Regions from separate parts of the Endozoicomonas sp. 8E genome, predicted to be linked through region 1. Evidence: predicted binding sites of a transcription regulator. Region 1 holds the regulator's gene; each other region holds the start of a gene.

Region 1 (7,318 bases):
CGGTTACACCAGCGAAGGCTCTCCTGATCGATTAAACATTGTTCGCTCCCTGAGATCAGCCCACGCTCGAAGAATTGCCCTCGGTGGCGGTGCCCGAAAGGAAGTAAGAGCATTAAGACGGCAGCTTCGTGAGCTGGAAGTCAGCCCGGAGGAAACCGATTCTCAACTCGTCGAAGAACTTCGCGAGAAGATCAAAGAGCTCAATGGCAAGTTGAAAAAGCTGCCCTTTATTGATGACTTTGATCTCAAGTACAACAACCTGATCAAAGTTCCCAGCCCCAGTAACAAGGCCGTAATGTTTTGTGTCATGGATGTCTCCGGTTCCATGACACAGGAAATCAAAGACATGGCCAAGCGCTTTTTCATCCTGCTTTATTTGTTCCTGCAACGTAATTACAAACAGATCGAAGTAGTCTTTATCCGGCACCATACTGCTGCGAAAGAAGTCGATGAGGATGATTTCTTTTATTCCAGAGAAACCGGCGGAACCATTGTCTCCAGTGCTCTGGAGATGACCAGCGACATCATCAATAAACGTTACAACCCGGTGGACTGGAACATTTACGTCGCCCAGGCTTCCGATGGCGATAACTGGGAAGGGGATTCCAGCGTCTGTTCAAAAATTCTGACCGAGCAGATCATGTCGAAGGTTCAATACTTTTCCTACGTCGAAATCACCGACCGGGCTCACCAGAACCTGTGGCGTGAATACGAAAGCATAGCTGAACAGTTCGCCGACCAGTTTGCCATGCAACAGATCAAAACGCCGAATGACATTTATCCTGTGTTCCGTCGTCTGTTTGAGAAAAAAGAAACCGTATAAGCGAGGCACCAACCATGAGTGAGGTTACAGATATTAAAGAGAGAGAACCCATCTCCACGGGTTCAGAATGGACCTTTGATCTCATTCAGGAATACGACCGTGAGCTGGCACGTCTGGCTGACAAGTTCCGACTGGAGACTTACCCGAACCAGATTGAGGTCATCAGTGCCGAACAGATGATGGATGCCTACTCTTCCACGGGTATGCCATTAATGTACAGCCACTGGAGCTTTGGTAAACAATTTCTCCATACCCAGCAGAACTATCAGCGTGGCCGCATGGGGCTGGCTTATGAAATTGTGATCAACTCCAACCCCTGTATCGCTTATCTCATGGAAGAAAACACCATGACCATGCAGGCCCTGGTACTGGCCCATGCCAGTTATGGTCATAACTCATTCTTCAAAGGTAACTATCTGTTCCAGACCTGGACCGATGCCGAATCCATTATTGACTACCTGATGTTTGCCAAGCGTTATGTTGCTGAGTGTGAAGAAAAATATGGCGTCGAAGCGGTTGAAGATGTTCTGGATGCTGCTCATGCCCTGATGAATCAGGGTGTTAATCGCTACAAACGTCCGAGGCCACTTTCAGCAGATCAGGAAAAAGAGCGCCAGCAGGAAAGAGCAGAGTACATTCAGAGAACCCTGAACGACATCTGGAGTACCATTCCAAAGACGGAAGATAAAGAAGAGAAAAAAGTTGAACGCTTTCCCAAAGACCCGGAAGAGAATATTCTCTACTTTCTGGAAAAGAATGCGCCACTGCTGGAAACCTGGCAGCGTGAACTGCTGCGAATAGTCAGGAAAGTATCCCAATACTATTACCCTCAACGTCAAACCCAGGTGATGAACGAAGGCTGGGCCTGCTTCTGGCACTACCATCTTCTCCATGAGCTTTATGATGAAGGAAAAGTCACCGAGGGCTTTATGCTGGAATTTCTGCACTCTCACTCAAGTGTCGTATACCAGCCTCCTTTTGACAGCCCGCACTACAGCGGCATCAACCCCTATACACTGGGCTTCAGTATGTTTCAGGATATTCGCAGAATCTGTGAAAATCCTACCGATGAAGACAGGCACTGGTTCCCGGACATTGCCGACAGTGACTGGCTGGAAACCGTGCACTTTGCAATGAAAAACTTCAAGGATGAAAGCTTTATTTTGCAATTCCTGTCTCCCAAAGTGATGAGAGACCTCAGACTCTTCTCGATTCTGGATGACGAAAGCAAATCCTACCTGGAAGTTGATGCGATTCATAACAGCACCGGATATAAAGAAGTCAGGGAGTCACTGGCTGCCCAGTATAACCTTGGGAACCGAGAACCCAATATCCAGGTCTTTGATGTGGACGTGCGAGGCGATCGAACCCTGACTCTCAGACATTACCAGCACCAGGGACGCCCACTGGATAAAAGTACTGAGGAATTACTCAAGCACGTCCATCGGCTCTGGCAATTTGATGTCAAACTGGAGTCGGTGACCATTGATAACAAGGTAAGCAAAAGCTATCAGTGCCCGGATAAAAAAGATTCCGGAAAGCCTCACTAAAAAGATATGATTGAAAGATTAAGGTCTTTTTATATTTAAAACTAATAAGAATTAATCAGCCATCCTGTCCACTTAAAACCGATGCCCCGCTGCCATGGCAGTGGGAGCTGGCCCTTCCGTTCAATGCAAAAAATACTGAATACGCTGAAAACCAGAGCCTTGATATCTGTAACGACATTTTCAAAGAGCCAGATACAAGGCTGAATGTTTGTTATTTTAAAAACAAGCAATACAACTATAAGCAATTAAATTCATTTGCGTGTCTTAAATGACTCACAACTGTTTATGTATTGTACAATTATTCGTATCCTCTCATAAAACGTTATTAAATCTATTTAAATAGTCCATAAAAGCACATTAAATGCTTCCATCAATTTAAAGCTTCCTGTATAAATAGTTACCTTCGTCATTGAAAATCATTAATACCCCGTCGAATTGGTCTGAATTGGGAGTTCCTGAATGAACGTTTTTGAAGAAATTCATCACCGCCTGAGCAGTAAAACTCGTATCCGCTCTTTGTTTAAAGATGTTCATGTCGAAGATCTTGAGCGTATCATCTCCAGAATGCAGGATGTACTGCAGGAGAAAGTTGAAGCCCGCAATAAAATTGATGAAGAGCGTCAAGCCAAACTGGAAAATATTGAAGCCGTTAAGCAAATCATGGCTGAACGCGGCATTTCAATGGAAGACCTGGACCACTTGGAAGTAGCATCTACAAAACGTCGTCGTAATGTCCAGAGGTTTACTTTTGAGTACCAGACAGAAGCCGGCAACACCGTCCAATGGGACGGCTCTACCACAGGCCGTCTGCCGCGTGACTTCCAGAGCTACCTGGACCGCACCGGCAAAAAACGCCTGGACTGCGTTGTTGGCGAAGAGTAAGTCTACATTTGCCAGAATTTCGGGTTCATGCCCAGCCCGCAGCTTCTTGAGTACAAACACCAATGGATCAAAGTACAATTCTTTGAAAACCTCCCCCACTGACTCGAAGTAACCAGCTGGGGATTCCATTACAGGGTGCTCAGGGCGAGACCACCCTGTTGAACGCTTGGTAGTGTACCCCGCGACAGGTGCTCAAGAGACAGATATAAACTAGTAAAGAAAATACAAATACGCAAACCCGGTGTTCGCAGGATGATTGAAATACACCACCCTGCCAACTGCCGGAAATCAGCGTTTCAGAGTAAAGATAGTCAGGATCAGGCTGTAAAACAGACTATTCGAAGATGAGACCATGAAAAGATTATTCATTTTTTGATGCCAGGCCAAAAAGCAGAAAAGGTGCCACCGGTCCTGTTCTGCTTTTTTCATGAGTGTTTTTCATGAATGTTCCAACTCGAGGCATTTTTCCGGAAAGTGGCAAACAAAGCGGCTGCCTTTTCCCGGGTGACTGCTGATCGTGAGTTTGCCTCCATGTCTCAGCATGACGTGCTTGACGATGGCCAAACCAAGCCCCGTTCCCCCGGTATTCTGGCTACGACTTTTATCAATCCGGTAAAAGCGCTCAGTCAACCTCGGAATATGCATTGGATCAATACCGACACCATTGTCTTCCACCATCATATGTCCGCCTTCCTTGTCCTGCCACCAACGAACATGTATTTTTCCACCCCGGGGTGTATAGCGCACGGCATTAAAGACCAGATTCGAGAAGGCACTGCGCAACTCACTACTGCTGCCTGCCAAAAAGACATCTTCAGGACAATCCAGAGAAATCTGATGCTGGTTTTCACCACTGAGTGCACATCCGTCTTCAACAATGCTGCTGAGCATGGTTTTAACATGAACCCCGTTTTCGTCTGCCTGAGCTTCAGCCGACTCCAGCTTGGACAGCAACAACAGATCTGCCACCAGATTCTGCATTCTCAGTGACTGCTCCTGCATCCTGTTCAGTGCTTTTTCCCAAACAGGAGGCAAACCCGAATCCGGGCCCAGACTGTCCAGCATGGTTTCGAGGTATCCAGACACAACCGTCAGTGGTGTTCTCAGTTCATGAGATACATTGGCAACAAAATCTTTTCTCATGACTTCCAGCTGATTCAAACGCGTGACATCTCTGACGGTCATGAGACGATTGCCTTTGCCATAAACCGTTACATTAAATTGCAGTTGATGGTCCGGGTTGATTGGAGAGGGGATCTCAAGGGCTTTTTGATAACCACCCTGCTCAAAGTAGTCAGCAAACCTTGGATCACGTAGCAGGTTGGTAATCAACTGCCCCTGATCGTCAGGCGTCTTAAACCCCATCAACATTCCAGCGGCAGGATTCCACCATTCCAGGTTGCTCTGATTATCTATCATCACAACACCGTCGTTCAGCGCAGCGGTTGATTCCTGAACGCGTTCAATCACTCCGGCCAGCTTTTGCCGGGAACGACTGTGTTGTTTCTGCAATCGATAGATGCCATCAAAAATTTCACCCCAGAACCCTTTGCTCTCCGGGGGCTCTTTGCTTCTGGCCCTGGGGTCATTCAGCCAGTCCAGCAGCTTGAAGAGTTGACGGAAGCTCCAGACAAAATAACCTCCCATAACCACACAGAGCCCTAAAAAAGGCTCTCCAAACAACCAGCCCAGGGAAAACCCGACAATCAGGTAAGCGATCAGGCGGCTCAGCAAATGAGTTTTTGAAATTGTTGTCATATTACTCCCGGCCAGATGACTGCTGAGCGCTGAGCATAAAAGTTTTACACCCTCGTTGAGAAACGATATCCAGTACCACGAACCGTTTGCACAAAGGCTTCATAGTTATCACCTAAGGCTTTACGCAAGCGTCGAATGTGTACATCAACGGTTCGCTCTTCCACATAAACGTTGCCACCCCAGACCTGATCCAGCAACTGCCCACGGGTATAGGCGCGCTCCTGGTGCGTCAGGAAAAACTGCAGCAAACGGTACTCGGTAGGTCCTATTTCAGCAGGTGAGCCATCGATGGAGACTCTGTGACTGACAGGGTCCAGTTCCAACCCGTTGATGACAATGGGCGACTGGTTATCAAAGCCACCTGTACGACGAAGAACCGCTTTTAAACGGGCAGCCAGCTCACGGGGAGAAAAAGGCTTGGTGATATAGTCATCGGCACCGGTTTCAAGCCCCTGGATTTTGTGGTCTTCTTCACCTTTGGCCGTCAACATAACGATGGGTATTTCAGACGTCAGCTCACTGCGCTTCAGACGGCGGGCCAGCTCAATTCCGGAGACATCTGGTAACATCCAGTCCAGCAAGATCAGATCGGGTTTGTTATCCACAATCAGAGAGTGCGCTTCCTTGGCATCTGCTGCCTCAAGACAGTCATAACCTGCCATTTCCAGAGCAACGGTCACCATTTCGCGAATCGGTGCTTCGTCATCTACGATCAGAATGGTCTTTCCTGGCATTAATCTCTACCTGTTATCTTATCTGTCGATTCGATTTCGGCGGTGACGTTCTGGCGTCTATCAGCTACAGCTCATTGGGGCTTACCGGGAGGGTAATATTTCGGGCAACACCCTTCCGATCGCTCAGGGCTGTTTCTCACTACTTTGATCAACCGCACTATACACCGGACATTACACCTTTGAAATGTTACAGGCAGATGACACACTCCAGGCTGATATCACGGCTTAAAAATAAAAAGATCCCTCAGGGTCTGCAGGATAAGGCTTTTCGCCATTTGTCCCGGCAGCCGCCATAAGTAGCAATACTTACCAAACTTCAAGCCAGATTGAAGTTTGAAGATCAAAGATAACTCAACACGAGACCCGCAAATACAATGGCTCCGACCCAGTGGTTATTAAGAAATGCCCTGAAGCAGGCGTCACGCTCACGACGATGGGTTAACCATTGCTGATAAACGAAAAGGGCTGCAACAGCCAACAGTGAAAGATAATAGAGAGCACCTGACTCCAGTTGATGGCCTACCATGGCCAGTGTCATCAGGGTAAGTACCTGCAGGCAACCTACGATCAGGTTATCCATCTCCCCAAATAGAATGGCTGTGGACTTGATCCCCACTTTCAGATCATCGTCACGGTCCACCATGGCGTATTGAGTATCGTAAGCCACCGTCCAGAAGAGATTGGCCAGAAACATCAGCCAGGCGATGTTTCCCAAGGCGCCACTCTGAGCCGCAAAAGCCATGGGGATCGACCAGCCAAAAGCAGCCCCCAAAACCACCTGGGGCAGATGAGTGTGTCTTTTTGCAAAAGGGTAAGCCAAGGCCAGCAAAAATCCGGCAAAAGAGAGCTGGACGGTAAGGGTATTGGTAAAGAGTACGAGAATGAAAGACAAAAGCACCATGCCGGAGAAATAAATCAGCGCTTCTTTTTCCTGAATTTTACCCGTTACCAGCGGTCGATGCTGTGTTCGCTTAACATGGCCGTCCACTTTCCTGTCTGCAAAGTCATTAATAACGCAGCCTGCACTGCGCATCAAAACCACGCCGACCGAAAAAATCACCAGATTCTTCAGACTCGGCACACCTTCTGCCGCCACCCAGAGTGCCCACATAGTAGGCCAGAACAACAGATAAATACCAATAGGCCGGTCCAGCCGGGCCAGCCGTAAAAAATCTTTTAAACGGGGAAATCGTTGCAGAACGACTTCAGTGACTGCTGATACCGCCATTGGTTTTCTGAATTGCATCATAATATTTAGCATTTTCGCCGTAAGCCTCCCTACTTTTAGAGGGGTGATATAAGGACTCCGTTTGAGTTTTTGACAGAACTATTTTTCAGTTCTATTTTTACTTCGGCTTTTACTGACAGCTATCGAAAACCAACTGGTTATCAGTAACTTAAAGCCCAGAATTTAAAGTCTAAACCGGAAGGGCTGTCCGGTTCTGCCTGTGGAGGCTTCTGTGTAAGTCTGGTTGTTATGAACCAGCAGCAGCCTATGAAGCAGGAAGCTCCTACGTCCTACGTAGGAGAGCAGTCACCTGCTTATCTGCATCTTTCTTATCATCGCTGAG
Region 2 (7,318 bases), 940 kb from region 1:
TCTTGAGAATGAACGAACCCCGCCAAGGTTCCTATTCACCGGGAAATCCCGGCAAGATTTAAAGCGAGTAGCAGGCCATTTTTGGCCTGCAAAAAACCATATACTTAAGCAATCAAAAGAACAATCTAACTATTTGTTTTTATTAGATAAAAAAACAAGCAAAGAAAGAAAACCGGCATTTAGCCGGAAACTAAATAGGCAATTAGACGCTAGAGTAATAGACAATTAGCCGAAACTTGAAGCACCTTCTGATGCCATACTTCCCACGCTATTTACAACCCAAAATAGAAGAGGAGTAGCATTGCCACTGACCTGAAAATACGACGCGAGACCACCGATAAATACATCAGTATTCTGGAGCACCTGTTTCTCTTCTACCGTTTGCCAGCATGGCATAATAATGCGGCCAAACGCTTGGTAAAAGCACCTAAAATTCATATCGCAGACAGTGGGTTGGCAAGCATGCTGAATCGACTGAAAGCTGAAGAGTGGCAGGACTATTCGACCCCCTTCGGTCCCATTCTGTAGAGTTTTGTAATACAGCAGATAAGAGCTCTGACCGAATGGCTGGATGACCCTGTCCACCTCAGTTATTACCGGGATAAAGATCAGGTGGAGGTGGATCTGGTCATCGAACACAATCGTGATATCTACGGTATAGAAATTAAAAAAGCTATCAGTATTCAGGAAAAAGACGGAGAAGGCTTAAGGCGACTTGCTGGCCAGGCCGACAAACACTTTAAAGGTGGCGTATTGATTTATTGTGGTAACAATGCACTGCCACTCAAAACAAAAAACTGCATGGCAGTGCCACTGGATTGGCTCTGGCGCAATGATATATAAGTACTCAACCATACGAAATCATATTTTCTGACTTATTGTTCAGGCACTCGCGGCAACTGCTCCTGCGTTGCTCTAGCTCCTGCATCCATGCAGTCGTGCTGCGTTGCAACTCTGGTCACATAGCTTGCTATGTTCCCGTCGTTGCGCCTTGCAGAGCACCTGCCCAATAAGCCGGAAATATTCGATTCCGTATGGCCGAGTACTTAAGTACCTGATCAGCTGGTTTTGTTTCGCCACCAGCCAATGGAAAACGACATAGCAAAAAGTTTTTCACAACAAAAAAGCCGATGAGCATTCCACTCACCGGCTTTGTTATATTGGCAGTCAGGTGACGGCTATTAAACCCCCACTTCACCACCACCGTCTTTCATAACAACTACCGTGGCAGAACGCGCCCTGTTAGCACCGCTTTCATCCGTTGCGTCAATCGCCCCAGTGGCAGGCCAGTTCGATGGATGCTGCATATTCAGGAAGAAGCTCTGATGATCCGGTGTAAATGCCAGACCAGTCACCTCACAACCATTTGGCCCCACAAAGAAACGCTTCAGTTGATCCTGGTTGTCGGCGTTAACTGCCAGCATATCCTCTGTATTGTTCAGCTCAGATGGAATAATAGCCAGCATCTGGTCATTCGTGTTCTCATTCGCACCACCGTCTGTTTGAATCCACAACAAACCACGATCATCAAATGCCAGACCATCCGGGCTGCCAAATTCATTGGCTTCATTCAGACCGGACAGGTTCACCAGGGTGCTTTCAGATGCAAAAGAACCGAACAGGAAGAACTCCCAGGTAAACTGGCTTGGGTCAGCCCCTTCATTCCAGCGAATAATATGGCCATACTCATTCCCTTCACGAGGGTTGGCGACGTTGGTGTCGGTATCAGAATCGCCGTCCTGATTATCACGATCAGTGTTGTTTGTCAGCGTTACATAAACAGAGCCGGTTTTCGGATCTACCGCAGTCCATTCAGGTCGGTCCATGGGGGTGGCACCTACCAAATCAGCTGCACCCGGCGTGTTCAGGATAATTTCAGCCTGAGTTGTGAATCCTGAGACATCACCCAATCTTCCACCGTCTTTGGTGGTTGCATCAGGAGTCAGGGGCAACCATACACCCTGGCCTTCTTCATCAAAGCGAGCGGCGTACAAAGTACCTTCATCCATGTACCTGGCACCGGTGGCGAGACGATCTTCAGAGTCAGCATCTGCCGGGTTCCAGAGTTCTTTGGAAACAAACTTGTAGATATACTCAAACCGGCTGTCATGGCCAGAATAGAAAACAACGGGCTGACCTTCTTCCAGTTTGCCAAATGAGCAGTCTTCGTGACGGAAGCGACCCAGAGCCGTCCGTTTGATCGCTTTAGCCTGAGGATTATAGGGGTCGATTTCTACAATGTATCCGTGGCCATTGGCTTCATTACGGAAATCCTCAGTCTCATCTCCGGAGCCCGGAGTTACATCAAAACGGGCAAACTCGCCGGTTTCGTTTTCTGAAGCAGATGGAACAGTATCCCAATCATAACGGGTCCCCCTGTCACTGATACCCAGACGTATTTGTTCTTCAGTCCAGTTAGACGGGTCATCGGTACGGGTAAAATAGCCAGGCCAGTTTTCTTCACAGGTCAGATAAGTCCCCCAGGGAGTGTGACCATTACCACAGTTATTGTTGGTGCCCCGGGCAAGGGCTTTATTCCCTTTTTCGTCCGTGTATTTGGTAATCAGCAGATCACTGTCTGCCACGGGCCCGGTCAGATCCATTTCAGAGCCTGCGGTGTAGCGCTTGTTGTAGTTGCTGTTTTTAACCACATCCCAAACGCCATCAGTCAGTTTGATGTGAACCACTGAAACACCATGAGCGTTAATTTCTTTACGAACTTCCTCAGCAGGGCGTTCACCATTATTGTCAGTTGCGCCATTCGGATGCAGTCGCGTCTGATCAATAAACTCATGATTTATACACAGCAGACCTTCAGTACTGCTGCCTTCAAGGGGAAAGAAATGCATACCATCATGCATCATGCCGGTAGCATTCGCCTGATCAGTGGAACTGTTTGTACCATCATCTTTCCAGTCTGCCGCCAGATCATTCAGTGGTGTTCCCCATGGCGCCAGAACCTGAGCGGAGTAACCAGCAGGTACAGACACAGCATCGGTCTTGGAGCCGGTAATAGAGTCAAAGCCGAGAGAGAGCTCTGATGAAAAAACGTCGTCAGAGTCATCATCGTTACAGCCAGTTAAACCAAAGCTGGCCAGTGCAGTAAATGCTGCCAGCGCGCCCCCACGTTTCAGAACACCGCGACGGGATAGTTCTTTTTCCAGCACTGCCGAAATCGGCTTGTTATCACTGGAGTTATACACCGTCGGATCAAAAGTATATTTGCTCATGTAATATCTACTCGTTCAAGCCAGCTTTATTTGTTGTGAATATCCTTTAAAGCAGGCTCATTAAACGACACAAGAATTACAGCAAAATGTATTTAAGATGACAGATTTAAAACAATCTTTTGACTGATATGACGGCCAATGAAGAGGTGAGACAGAAGGCACATAAAAAAATACCCGTGGACCGAAATCCACGGGTATTTTTATATCAAGCGTAGCTAAAACCGAACTTATTCAGCTTCAACGAATACCTTGATAGTCGCTGCAACGTCAGTGTGCAGCTGGATAGCGATGTCGTACTCGCCAGTAGCGCGAATGGGACCTTCGCCCATGCGAATTTCGCTCTTGGCTACTTCAACGCCAGCGCCAGTGATGGCTTCAGCCAGATCACGTGAGCCGATAGAACCGAACAGCTTTCCTTCGTCGCCCGCTTTGGCGGTCAGGGTCAGTTCGATTTCAGCCATTTCAGCTGCACGCTTCTGGGCAGCAGCCAGTTTTTCGTTAGCAGCCTTTTCCAGCTCGGCACGACGAGCTTCAAAAGCTTCAACATTTTCCTTAGTAGCAGGCACAGCCTTGCTGAAAGGAATCAGAAAGTTACGACCGTAACCGGCTTTAACAGTTACCTTGTCGCCCAGGTTGCCAAGGTTGGCAACTCTCTCAAGCAGGATAACGTCCATCGCTAGCCTCTTACCTTATACCTAGTGCCTGTCAGCCCTGAATCTGTTTATTCACGCGATTGCGAAAATCAAACAGACTGTCAAGACAAGCAGTCAAAACAATAACCGGGTATGCCAGTTGCGTAAGGGTGATTAACAGCATATATAGGCCAATCAACCAGAAGCTGCCCCGTTGACGCAGTTTTACCAGCCCGTGGACCAGCGCCATTCCTGCAATAAACAATGGCAACGATGCGATGGGTACCAGGGCCGTCATCATAGGTGACAGTGCCGACCCCATCAAAGTGATGGTCAGAAGACTTACCCCGACAGCTGCGGGCAAACGCACCTTGCGGAATTCTTCACCGAATCCTCCGGGGTTGTAGAGATCGGCCTGCCAGGAGCGCGCCAGTATCAAAGCCAGGATACAAAACAGTATGTGCACCCAGGCCAGGGCACCCGCTACGCCGTACTCCAGGACCTGTCTCAGATGTTCACCCGGTTGCAGAGCCTCCAGACTGCCACTGCCCTGGAGACTCTTTTTCAGAAACTCCATCACAGTGCCAGCCATGACACTGATCATCTGCGGTGATATCTGGTACATGGCAAAAGCCACGAGGCCTCCCAGCGGCACAACAGCCAACAGAGTTTTCGGCCATGAGACAGTCTGGCGCAGGACACAAGCCAGCAACGCTGTCGTTGCCAACCCGATCAATACGCTGTACTGACCAAAGGCGGCCCAGGCTATTCCGGGTAACAGAGCCCACATCAGGACTTTCAGTCCGTGGTCAATGCCGCGACGCAGTATCACCAGGGATACAATGGCCGCACTCAACCAGAAAAGCATGGGAATACAGGCAAATATGACCGCCAGAAACAACGAATGTTTCGGGCTTTTCATTGCCAGCTCCGCCAGTTTACGCATCAAGCAATACCTTCAGTTCCAGAGTTTGCCGACTGATCAGTGACGATCAGTGTATGGCAGCAGTGCGATGTAGCGCGCACGCTTGATAGCTGTCGCCAGCTGACGCTGATAACGGGCTTTGGTGCCGGTGATACGGCTTGGTACGATCTTGCCAGTTTCAGAAACATAAGCCTTCAGGGTGTTCAGATCTTTGTAATCGATCTCTTTCACGCCTTCAGCGGTGAAACGGCAGAACTTTCTGCGGCGGAAAAAACGTGCCATTGCAACGTCTCCTTGAATTCAACAAATGGTGATGTTCTTAATTCTGCTTGCCCTGAGCTGAGACAGTCTTGAGCTAAAGCAGTATCAAGGACGACTTACTCGGCAGCTTCTTCAGCAGCTTCCGGAGCTTCAGCAGCCTCAGCAGCTTCTTCACGACGCTCTTCACGACGCTCTTCACGACGATCGTCACGGCGTTCACGCTTCTCTTCAGCCTGCATCATGATGGATGGCTCGGAAACGGCCTCATCACGACGGATCACCATGTTACGGATAACTGCGTCGTTATAACGGAAGTTATCTGTCAGTTCGTCCAGGATCTCATTGCTGCACTCGATGTTCATCAGAACGTAGTGAGCCTTGTGGATCTTGTTGATTGGGTAAGCCAGCTGACGACGACCCCAATCTTCAAGACGGTGTACCTGACCACCGTTTTCGCTGATAGCGCGTGTGTAACGCTCTATCATGCCTGGTACTTGCTCGCTCTGGTCAGGATGTACCAGAAAAACAATCTCGTAATGACGCATTATTTGCTCCTTACGGGTTAAACAGCCTCCCACACTTTGAGTGAAACACAGGTTCCATTCACAGAGCAGTAAGGCAAGGAGATGGATCGAAGATGACAGTCACCCGAAAGATGCCTGCACACCACGCCCAGCTTACAAAGAGCGGAGGATTTTAGAGAAGTGTGACCATGGTTGCAAGAATTATAAACCGATGGCAGCCGACGTTAAAACGCAGGAGAATCCAGGAATCTACTGCCTGATGCTGCTTTTTATTGAGATAGATCGACAGACCTTCTAGGATATCGTTCAGCCCCACCACTTTCTCTCAACAACTTTACTCTCAACAAATGGTCGCCAGTGGGTAAACTGAATAAATTTCTATCGATTATCGCACTTTTGCTTTCAGCCCTTCCTTCTGTCTGCCAGGCACGATCCCATCTGACCTATGAGGTTAAGGGTCTGGAAGACGGGCTGAAGCGGAATGCCGAACGCTTCCTGCAAACTTTACCTGCTATTGAGCCCGGGGAGTTGCCTGACTATCAAAGCAGTATTCTTGAGGCAGTTCAGAAATCTCTGCAAGCACTGGGCTATTTCAACCCAACCATTTCCATGAAGATGGGTGGCAAGGACACTGACCAGCTCAACATTCATGTTGATCCGGGACAACCCGTAATTATCCGCACCTTCAAAATAGAGCTGAAAGGAGAGGCCCGAAAAAACCGGTCGTTCAAGAGGATCGTCAAACGCTCCCCCCTCAAAAAAGGCGCTGTCTTCAATAGCGGAGAATACGAAGAACTTAAAACGGAGCTTAACACCCAGGCCCAGTCTCTTGGTTTTTTTGACGCTCAGATGCAAACCCACAGGGTCAAAGTTTATCCGCAAGAGAATGCGGCGGATGTCGAACTGGTTTTCGACTCTGGCAGACGTTACCGGTTCGGGGACATTGTTTATGGTGAAATCCCTGAAAACACCCGGGTCCTGATCGAGAAAATGTTGACCTTTAAGCCCGGCTCAAACTATCAATCCGTGCGGCTGGGCGACTTGAACAAAGAGCTGGCCTCAACAGGCTATTTCCAGCAAATCGATATCCTACCCATGCGGGATAAAACCGTAGACTACCATGTCCCTGTTTATATCGGTGTCAGCCCCAAGAGGTATCATGAGATTGAAACCGGTGTCGGTTATTCTACCGATGAAGGCCCCAGGCTTTCTTTGACCTGGGATATCCCCATGATCAATGACAAAGGGCACAGCCTGACCAATGAGGCTCTGCTCTCAGCCCCCAGAGCCGAACTGACTTCCAGCTATAAAATCCCCTACGGTAACCCATTAACTGAATTCTATGACCTTCAATTGGGTTACCAATACAAGCAGCAGGAAGACACCACCAGTAACCTTGGATCGACTTCCATCCATAAATGGAAAAAAAACCCACAAGGCTGGGACCGTGACCTGTTTTTAAGAATTCAGTACGAAAGCTACAAACAGGGCCTTCAGAGTGGCGAAAGCTTTCTGGTCATCCCCGGTATCTCCATGACCCGACGCCACGCCAGAGGCGGGAAGCTCGACCCCCGGAGCGGCTACCTGATCATGTCCACGGCAGAATTTTCGGATAAGCTCTTTGCCTCTGATCAGAACTTTGTGAAGCTATGGGGACGTACCAAAGGTTTAGCAACACTGGCAGAAAAACACCGTTTCATTGGCAGAATTGAACAAGGAGCCATCTGGATAAACGACGTCAGCAAA
Region 3 (7,318 bases), 710 kb from region 1:
TGCACGGAGTAAAAATTAACGGCTGGCTCAAGTGCCCGTGCCTGCTCAGCAATGGCCGGATCATCGCTTCCTTTTGCACTTCTCAACCTTGTATAGATATCACTGTCGTCATTAGGCCAGATATCTCCCCAAGCCTGCCTCAGTGACAACAGATTCCTGACAGAGTAAAAATCAACCAATGGCTCAAGTGCTTCTGCCTGCTCAGCAACAGCCAGCTCATTGCTAGCTCTTGCAATACTCAACCTTTCATGGATATACCCGTCATTTTCAGGCCAGGTCTCTCTCCCTGCCCGCATTTGTGACACCTGATGCTGAATGGCGTACAAATTAGCTAATGGATAAATGGCCCGTGCCTGCTCAGCAATGGCCGGGTCAGGGTTATTTACTAATCTCCACAACGACCCCAGGAGATCACTCGGGTCTCCAGGCCAACTCCTTTTCCCAGCCTGCACTTGTGACATCAGATGCTGCGCAGAGTACAAACTCACCAATGGATAAAGTGCACTTGCCTGCTCAGCAATGGCTACATTATTGCCATATCCCCTAAATGCCTCACGAATGGTTCCATTAGAACCATATAACGCAACATTCGCCTTTAGGAAGAAATGGTCATCAGTACCAGATAAGGCAACATTCAGCATTTCGAAGACACTATCTTCATCTTCAGGCCAGACCCCTGTTCCTGCCTGCATTTGTGACACCAGATGCTGCACGCAATACAGAAAAATTGCCGGTTTAAGTGCCCGTGCCTGCTCAACAATGGCCGGATCATTGCTGTCCAGTGCCATTCTCAACCGTAGAAAGATAACAAGGTCATCGTCAGGCCAGGTCCTTCTGCCTGCTCCTATTTGTGACATCAGATGTTGCAGGGAGAATAAACAAACTAACGGCGAAAGTGCCCGCACCTGCTCAGCAATGTCCAAATCATCGATACCTTCTGCCATTCTCAACTCTAAAAAAATATGCTCATCATTGTCAGGCCAGGTCCCTCTTTCTAAAAGCATTTCCGTCACAATATGAGCCACCTCTTGCATTCCTTTCTGGATCAGAAAGTCACCCAGAGCACTCTGATCCTGCCGACAATATGGACAGAAATGGTTTCCTTTCAGGTTAACTTCTTTTGTTAGCCACCGTTTCAGGCAGTCCATATGGAACAAATGCAAACATGACGTTTTCACCACGTCGTCAGATTCTTCAAAGTTATTCCGGCATGCTCTGCAAGTTTCTCCGACATATTCAACCCCCTGCGCTTCTTCAAAGTCATTCGAATCAGATTGAGGCAGCATAAAAACGGGATACAACAAAACTGTTTCTGGCTGATGCACCTGCCCATGGCCAGACAAACCTTTCCCCGATAGTTGAGCAAGCAGTTCCGAGGCATCTAAGGGCACCTGACTGAATAACGAACTGTTGAACGCCCTCTTCTGTGTAATCCCTGCCAAAGCCGCAGATAAATCTGTGTCACTGACGAATTGTCCGGATTGACCGGTAGTGCTGCGATATCCATTATAAAACCATTGTTTCAACCACTGCCCGATCCTCAACAGAGCTGACAAGTAGTCAAGCTGCCAATCAGGCGTATTAAACAATCCCTTACCAGGAATACCCAGCATAAATGGTGGAGGCGGTGGGTCGGGTGGAAATCCGCCTCCTGATAATCGCAAGGTGGATTCAGGTGTTGATGTGGGCCATTCTGGCAGTGCAAAACCTGTGCTATTTTTCTCTCTTATCTCAGGAACAATCTCGGAAGACATTAGCCATTGCCACAGAGATAACAGGAAGAAAACGGGCTGCTGGAGAAATGAGCCTTTAATGTCATCAGTTGACCTTACTGGTGAGGGCAAGAGCAGAGCGCCTTCAGGCACAAAGCAGACAAAATCGGATATCAGATCAGCCTCATGATCAGCCGTCCCATTTACGACGAGCAGAAGTCCTTGAGAGTTGTCGTCAGCAGCAAATCCACTGGCTGCCAGAAAGAACAAGAACGTACTTATGAAAGAAAACGGTTTTAAGTCGCACACAAACTTTCGCTTTTTTTCAGTCGGAGCCTGAGTGTAGCTCATAGTGCGGGCACACCTGCCTAAGATATTGAAGCAGAGAGTTCTCGCTGAAAAAGCAGCCTGGAATCAATTCCCTGACGACTGAATCTTATAATGATCAACTAATGGTTTAAGTGCCCGCGCTTGGTGAGCAATGGTCGGATCAGTGCTTTTTCCTGCACTACTCAATCTTACATAGACATTATTATCATCTTCAGGCCAGCTGGTCCTTAATCCTTTCTGCATTCGTGACACCAGTTTCTGCACGGAGTAAAAATTAACGGCTGGCTCAAGTGCCCGTGCCTGCTCAGCAATGGCCGGATCATCGCTTCCTTGTGCACTTCTCAACCTTGTATAGATATCACTGTCGTCATTAGGCCAGATATCTCCCCAAGCCTGCCTCAGTGACAACAGATTCCTGACAGAGTAAAAATTAACCAATGGCTCAAGTGCTTCTGCCTGCTCAGCAATAGCCAGATCATTGCTAGCTTTTGCAATCCTCAACTTTTCATGGATATGCCAGTCATCATCGGGCCAAGTCTCTCTCCCTGCCCGCATTTGTGACACCTGATATTGTAAAGCGTACAAATTAGCTAATGGATAAATAGCCCGTGCCTGCTCAGCAATGGCCGGATCAGGGCTATTTACTAATCTCCACAACGACCCCAGGAGATCACTCTGAACTCCAGGCCAACTCCTTTTTCCAGCCTGCACTTGTGACATCAGATGCTGCGCAGAGTACAAATTCACCAATGGATAAAGTGCACTTGCCTGCTCAAAAGTGGCTACGTTATCACCATCCCTCCATGCTTCAGCGATGGTCCCATCAGTACCATATAACCCAACATTTAACCCAACACTCAGGCTTACTAAGAAATGGTCATCAGTACCAAATAAGGCAACATTCAGCATTTCGAAGACACCACGGTCATCGTCTGGCCAGACCCCTTTTCCTGCCTGCATTTGTGAAACCAGTTGCTGCACAGAGTAAAGAAAAATTGTCGGCTTAAGTGCCCGTGCCTGCTTAACAATGGCCGGAACATTGCTATCTTGTGCCATTCTCAACCTCAGAGCGATATCACGCTCATCGTCAGGCCAGGCCCTTCTCCCTGCTTCTATTTGTGACATCAGATGTTGCAAGGAGTACAAACAAACTGACGGCCAAAGTGCCCGCACCTGCTCAGCAATGTCCGGATCATTGATACCTTCTGCCATTCTCAACTCTAAAAAGATATGCCCATCATTGTCAGGCCAGGTCGCTCTCCCTGACTGCACTTGGGACACCCGATGCCGCACAGAGTAAAAATTAACTAATGGCCAGAGGGCCCGTATCTGCTCAGCGATGGCCGGATCATTGCTGGCTCCTGCACGAATCAGCCCTTCATAGATATACCTGTCATTTTCAGGCCAGATCCCTCTCTCTAAAAGCATTTCCGTTACAATATGAGCCACCTCTTGCATTCCTTTCTGGATCAGAAAGTCACCCAGAGCACTCTGATCCTGCCGACAATATGGACAGAAATGGTTGCCTTTCAGGTTAACTTCTTTTGTTAGCCACCGTTTCAGGCAGTCCATATGGAACAAATGCAAACATGACGTTTTCACCACATCGTCAGATTCTTCAAAGTTATTCCGGCACGCTCTGCAAGTTTCCCCAACATATTCAACCCCCTGCGCTTCTTCAAAGTCATTCGAATCGGATTGAGGCAGCATAAAAACGGGATACAACAAAACTGTTTCTGGCTGATGCACCTGCCCATGGCCAGACAAACCTTTCCCCGATAGTTGAGCAAGCAGTTCCGGGGCATCTAAGGGCACCTGACTGAATAACGACCTATTGAACGCCCTCTTCTGTGTAATCCCTGCCAAAGCCGCAGATAAATCTGTGTCACTGACGAATGGTCCGCAAGTGCTGTGATATCCATCACAAAGCCATTGTTTCAGACGCTGCCCGATCCTCAACAGAGCTGACAGGCAGTCAAGCTGCCAGTCAGGCCTATTAAACAATCCCTTATCAGGAAGGCCCGGCATAAATGGAGGAGGTGTTGGTGGGTCAGGTGGAAATCCGCCTCCCGATAATCGCAAGGTGGATTCAGGTGTTGATGTGGGCCATTCTGGCAGTGCAAAACCTGTGCTATTTTTCTCTCTTATCTCAGGAACAATCTCCGAAGACATTAGCCACTGCCACAGAGATGACAGGAAGAAAACGGGCTGCTGGAGAAATGAGCCTTTAATGTCATCAGTTGACCTTACTGGTGAGGGCAAGAGCAGAGCGCCTTCAGGCACAAAGCAGACAAAATCGGATATCAGATAAGCCTCATGATCAGACGTCCCATTTACGACGACGAGCAGAAGTCCCCGAGAGTTGTCAGCAGCAAATCCAATGGCTGCCAGAGAGATCAGGAGTGTACCTATGAAAGAAAACGATTTTAGTCGCACAAAAGTTTTCGCTTTTCTTCAGTTGGAGCCACATTGTAGCTCATAGTGAGTGCGCACTTGACTAAATAGGGAACGGTTTGGCTGCGGTGTTTTTCAGTCAGCTTTTCCGGTCACGGCTATCGATCGCTCATTACCGGGGACACTGTTTCAAGATGCTGAGAGCTGCGGCTTGCCTCTCATTTTTTCAATTCTGTCATATTTCTGTAACACAGACCTTTTAAGGTACGCTCAATAATCTCTGCGACCAGTGCCATGTACCAACCAATAATAGAAGACAGCCCTGGTGTCGATTACAACACCCCGGCTCATAAACGTCATCAGTCACTTCGCTTTCTCAAAGATCACCTGACCCGGTGGGGTGTGGCCGTGGGTGGCCTTGGTGTTATTGCCGCCATTCTGCTGATCTTCATCTATCTTCTTTACGAAGTTGGACCTTTATTCAAAAGTGCAGAAATTGAACAAAGCAGTACCTGGACACAGACGATCACGGGGGAGCAGCGCCCTCTCTATCAGAGTATGGAAGAACAGGCTGAACTGGCTTTTTCCATCACGGCCGACGGCGCCCTGACTTTTGCATCCACCCGAACCGGAGAGCAGAAATATCGCTATTCCCTGCCCCTTCCTGCCGGGACCTCAGTTACCACAATTAGCAATGATCCATCTGATAGCAACCTGCTGGCTGCGGGTCTGAGCAATGGTCAGGTCATTATTTTCAAGCACGGCTATCAAATTACCTGGCCTGATGACAAAAGACTGATTACGCCCAGGGTCACCTACCCATACGGTGAGGAAGCGATTAATCTGGTAACAGGTAATGAGGCTGTTTCACACCTGAGTATCAGTGATAGTGAAGATCAGCTGTTGCTCACCGGTTATGGTGACAAGCGCCTGCATATGACCGCTTTTAGCAAGGAAGAAAACTTCCTGACGGAAGAGGTCACGCTGGAAGAAGAGAGTGTCACTCTGCCTGAAGTCGATGGGCCTGTTCACGATGTACTGATTGCTCCGGATCAACACTGGCTTTTTGTTCAATCCGGTGCTGACGGCCTGACACTGATCGATATCAGCAACATTAATCAGTCTCACATCGTGTCAGAGACTGACCTGACTGCCGACTCGGCCAGAGTAACGACCATGACATTCCTGCTGGGTGGGGCTTCTCTGCTGATAGGCGATGACACCGGCATGGTCACCCAGTGGTTCATGGTCAGAGATGAACAAAACCAGTGGCACCTGCAAAGAATTCGCGAGTTCGAGCTGGCCGGTGAACCTATTATGCAGATAGTGCCTGAGCATCGCCGCAAGGGCTTTCTGGCAGCTGATGACAAGGGTAATGTTGGCATCTTCTACACCACAGCCAACAGAACCTTGCTGACTGAGAAGCTGACCGACGGCCCTGTTGAGCAACTGGTTATTGCCCCCCGTAGCAACTATATGCTGGTGACTGGCAATGGCTCTACCGAATTCTGGCGTGTTGAAAATGAACATCCTGAGGTATCCTTGTCGGCTCTCTGGGGTAAAGTCTGGTATGAGGGCTACGAGAAGCCTGAATATATCTGGCAATCGTCTGCATCGAATAATGACTTTGAACCAAAGCTGAGCCTGACCCCTCTGGCCTTCGGCACTCTTAAGGCCGCCTTTTACGCCATGTTGCTGGCTACACCTCTGGCAATAGCCGGAGCCATCTATACGGCTTACTTCATGGCGCCAGCCATGCGTCGTAAAGTAAAGCCTGTCATTGAATTGATGGAAGCTCTGCCCACGGTCATTCTGGGTTTTCTGGCCGGTCTCTGGCTGGCACCCCTGATCGAAAACAGTCTGGCAGGAATATTTGCACTCTTGTTGATTGTTCCAATAGGCATATTGCTCTTTGCTTTTGCCTGGGACTCCATGCCCGGCAAAATCCGTCACTCCATCCCGGACGGCTGGCAAGCAGCTCTGCTGATTCCTGTGGTACTGATCAGTGGTGCCATTGCGATGAATCTGAACGGTAGCATTGAAGCGACCTTCTTTAATGGCGACCTGAGAAACTGGCTGACCTCTGAGCTGGGTATTCCTTACGATCAACGTAATGCGCTGGTAGTGGGACTGGCTATGGGCTTTGCAGTGATTCCCACCATTTTTTCTATCGCTGAGGATGCCATTTTCAGTGTTCCCAAACATCTGAGTTATGGCTCCCTGGCACTGGGTGCGACGCCCTGGCAGACATTGATTCGGGTGGTATTGCTGACCGCCAGCCCGGGCATATTTTCTGCCGTAATGATTGGTATGGGCCGTGCCGTGGGTGAAACGATGATTGTACTGATGGCTACCGGCAACACACCCATCATGGACGCCAATATTTTCGAAGGCATGAGAACCCTGGCTGCCAACATTGCTGTTGAAATGCCTGAATCCGAAGTCGGCAGCAGCCACTATCGAATTCTGTTCCTTGCTGCATTGGTGCTTTTCCTGTTCACCTTTGTCGTTAATACTGCTGCCGAGATGGTTCGTCATCGACTGCGCAAGAAGTACAGTTCGCTTTAAGGAAGGAGCCGGAACATGAGTAATAAAATAACCAAGTGGTACCAAACTGGCTCTCCCTGGGTTTGGCTCAATGCCGGAGCGGTCGCCATCAGTGTAATTCTTGTTGTCGGCCTTCTGGGCTTGATTGCAATCCGGGGGCTGGGTCACTTCTGGCCAGGACAAATTCTGGTGGCAGACTATGCCCCTCCCGGCCAGGAAGCCCGTTTAATCGCTGGAGAAATAGCAGACACTGAAACCGTTTCTGCAACCCGCCTTGAGGCTGCAGGCCTCCCGGTTCCCGAGGGAATGGAAACACTGACCCGTGACCTGCTTAA

What was found. Region 1 encodes PhoB, which activates phosphate uptake and scavenging genes when phosphate is short. Its sites were predicted from a motif close to TGTCATANNNNTGTCANA; they were not measured.
Region 2: P6910_RS02570 (PhoX family phosphatase) is a predicted target of PhoB. The motif match lies at 3,327-3,344, and genes of this name have one in related genera.
Region 3: P6910_RS01555 (ABC transporter permease subunit) is a predicted target of PhoB. The motif match lies at 4,670-4,687, and genes of this name have one in related genera.

What each region holds. Positions count from the first base shown of each region.
Region 1 covers NZ_CP120717.1:7,067,019-7,074,336, forward strand. The annotation lists gene P6910_RS25280 (YeaH/YhbH family protein) at 1-823, shown strand, start outside; gene P6910_RS25285 (SpoVR family protein) at 838-2,373, shown strand; gene P6910_RS25290 (H-NS family nucleoid-associated regulatory protein) at 2,833-3,255, shown strand; gene phoR (phosphate regulon sensor histidine kinase PhoR) at 3,694-5,013, opposite strand; gene phoB (phosphate regulon transcriptional regulator PhoB) at 5,058-5,747, opposite strand; gene ubiA (4-hydroxybenzoate octaprenyltransferase) at 6,088-6,975, opposite strand.
Region 2 covers NZ_CP120717.1:630,799-638,116, reverse strand. The annotation lists gene tatC (twin-arginine translocase subunit TatC) at 1-6, shown strand, start outside; partial or broken gene P6910_RS02575 (ATP-binding protein) at 301-843, shown strand; gene P6910_RS02570 (PhoX family phosphatase) at 1,182-3,230, opposite strand; gene rplI (50S ribosomal protein L9) at 3,458-3,904, opposite strand; gene P6910_RS02560 (hypothetical protein) at 3,936-4,808, opposite strand; gene rpsR (30S ribosomal protein S18) at 4,845-5,069, opposite strand; gene rpsF (30S ribosomal protein S6) at 5,165-5,593, opposite strand; gene P6910_RS02545 (autotransporter assembly complex family protein) at 5,930-7,318, shown strand, end outside.
Region 3 covers NZ_CP120717.1:402,885-410,202, reverse strand. The annotation lists gene P6910_RS01565 (RING-H2 finger protein) at 1-1,982, opposite strand, end outside; gene P6910_RS01560 (RING-H2 finger protein) at 2,127-4,214, opposite strand; gene P6910_RS01555 (ABC transporter permease subunit) at 4,731-7,004, shown strand; gene pstA (phosphate ABC transporter permease PstA) at 7,020-7,318, shown strand, end outside.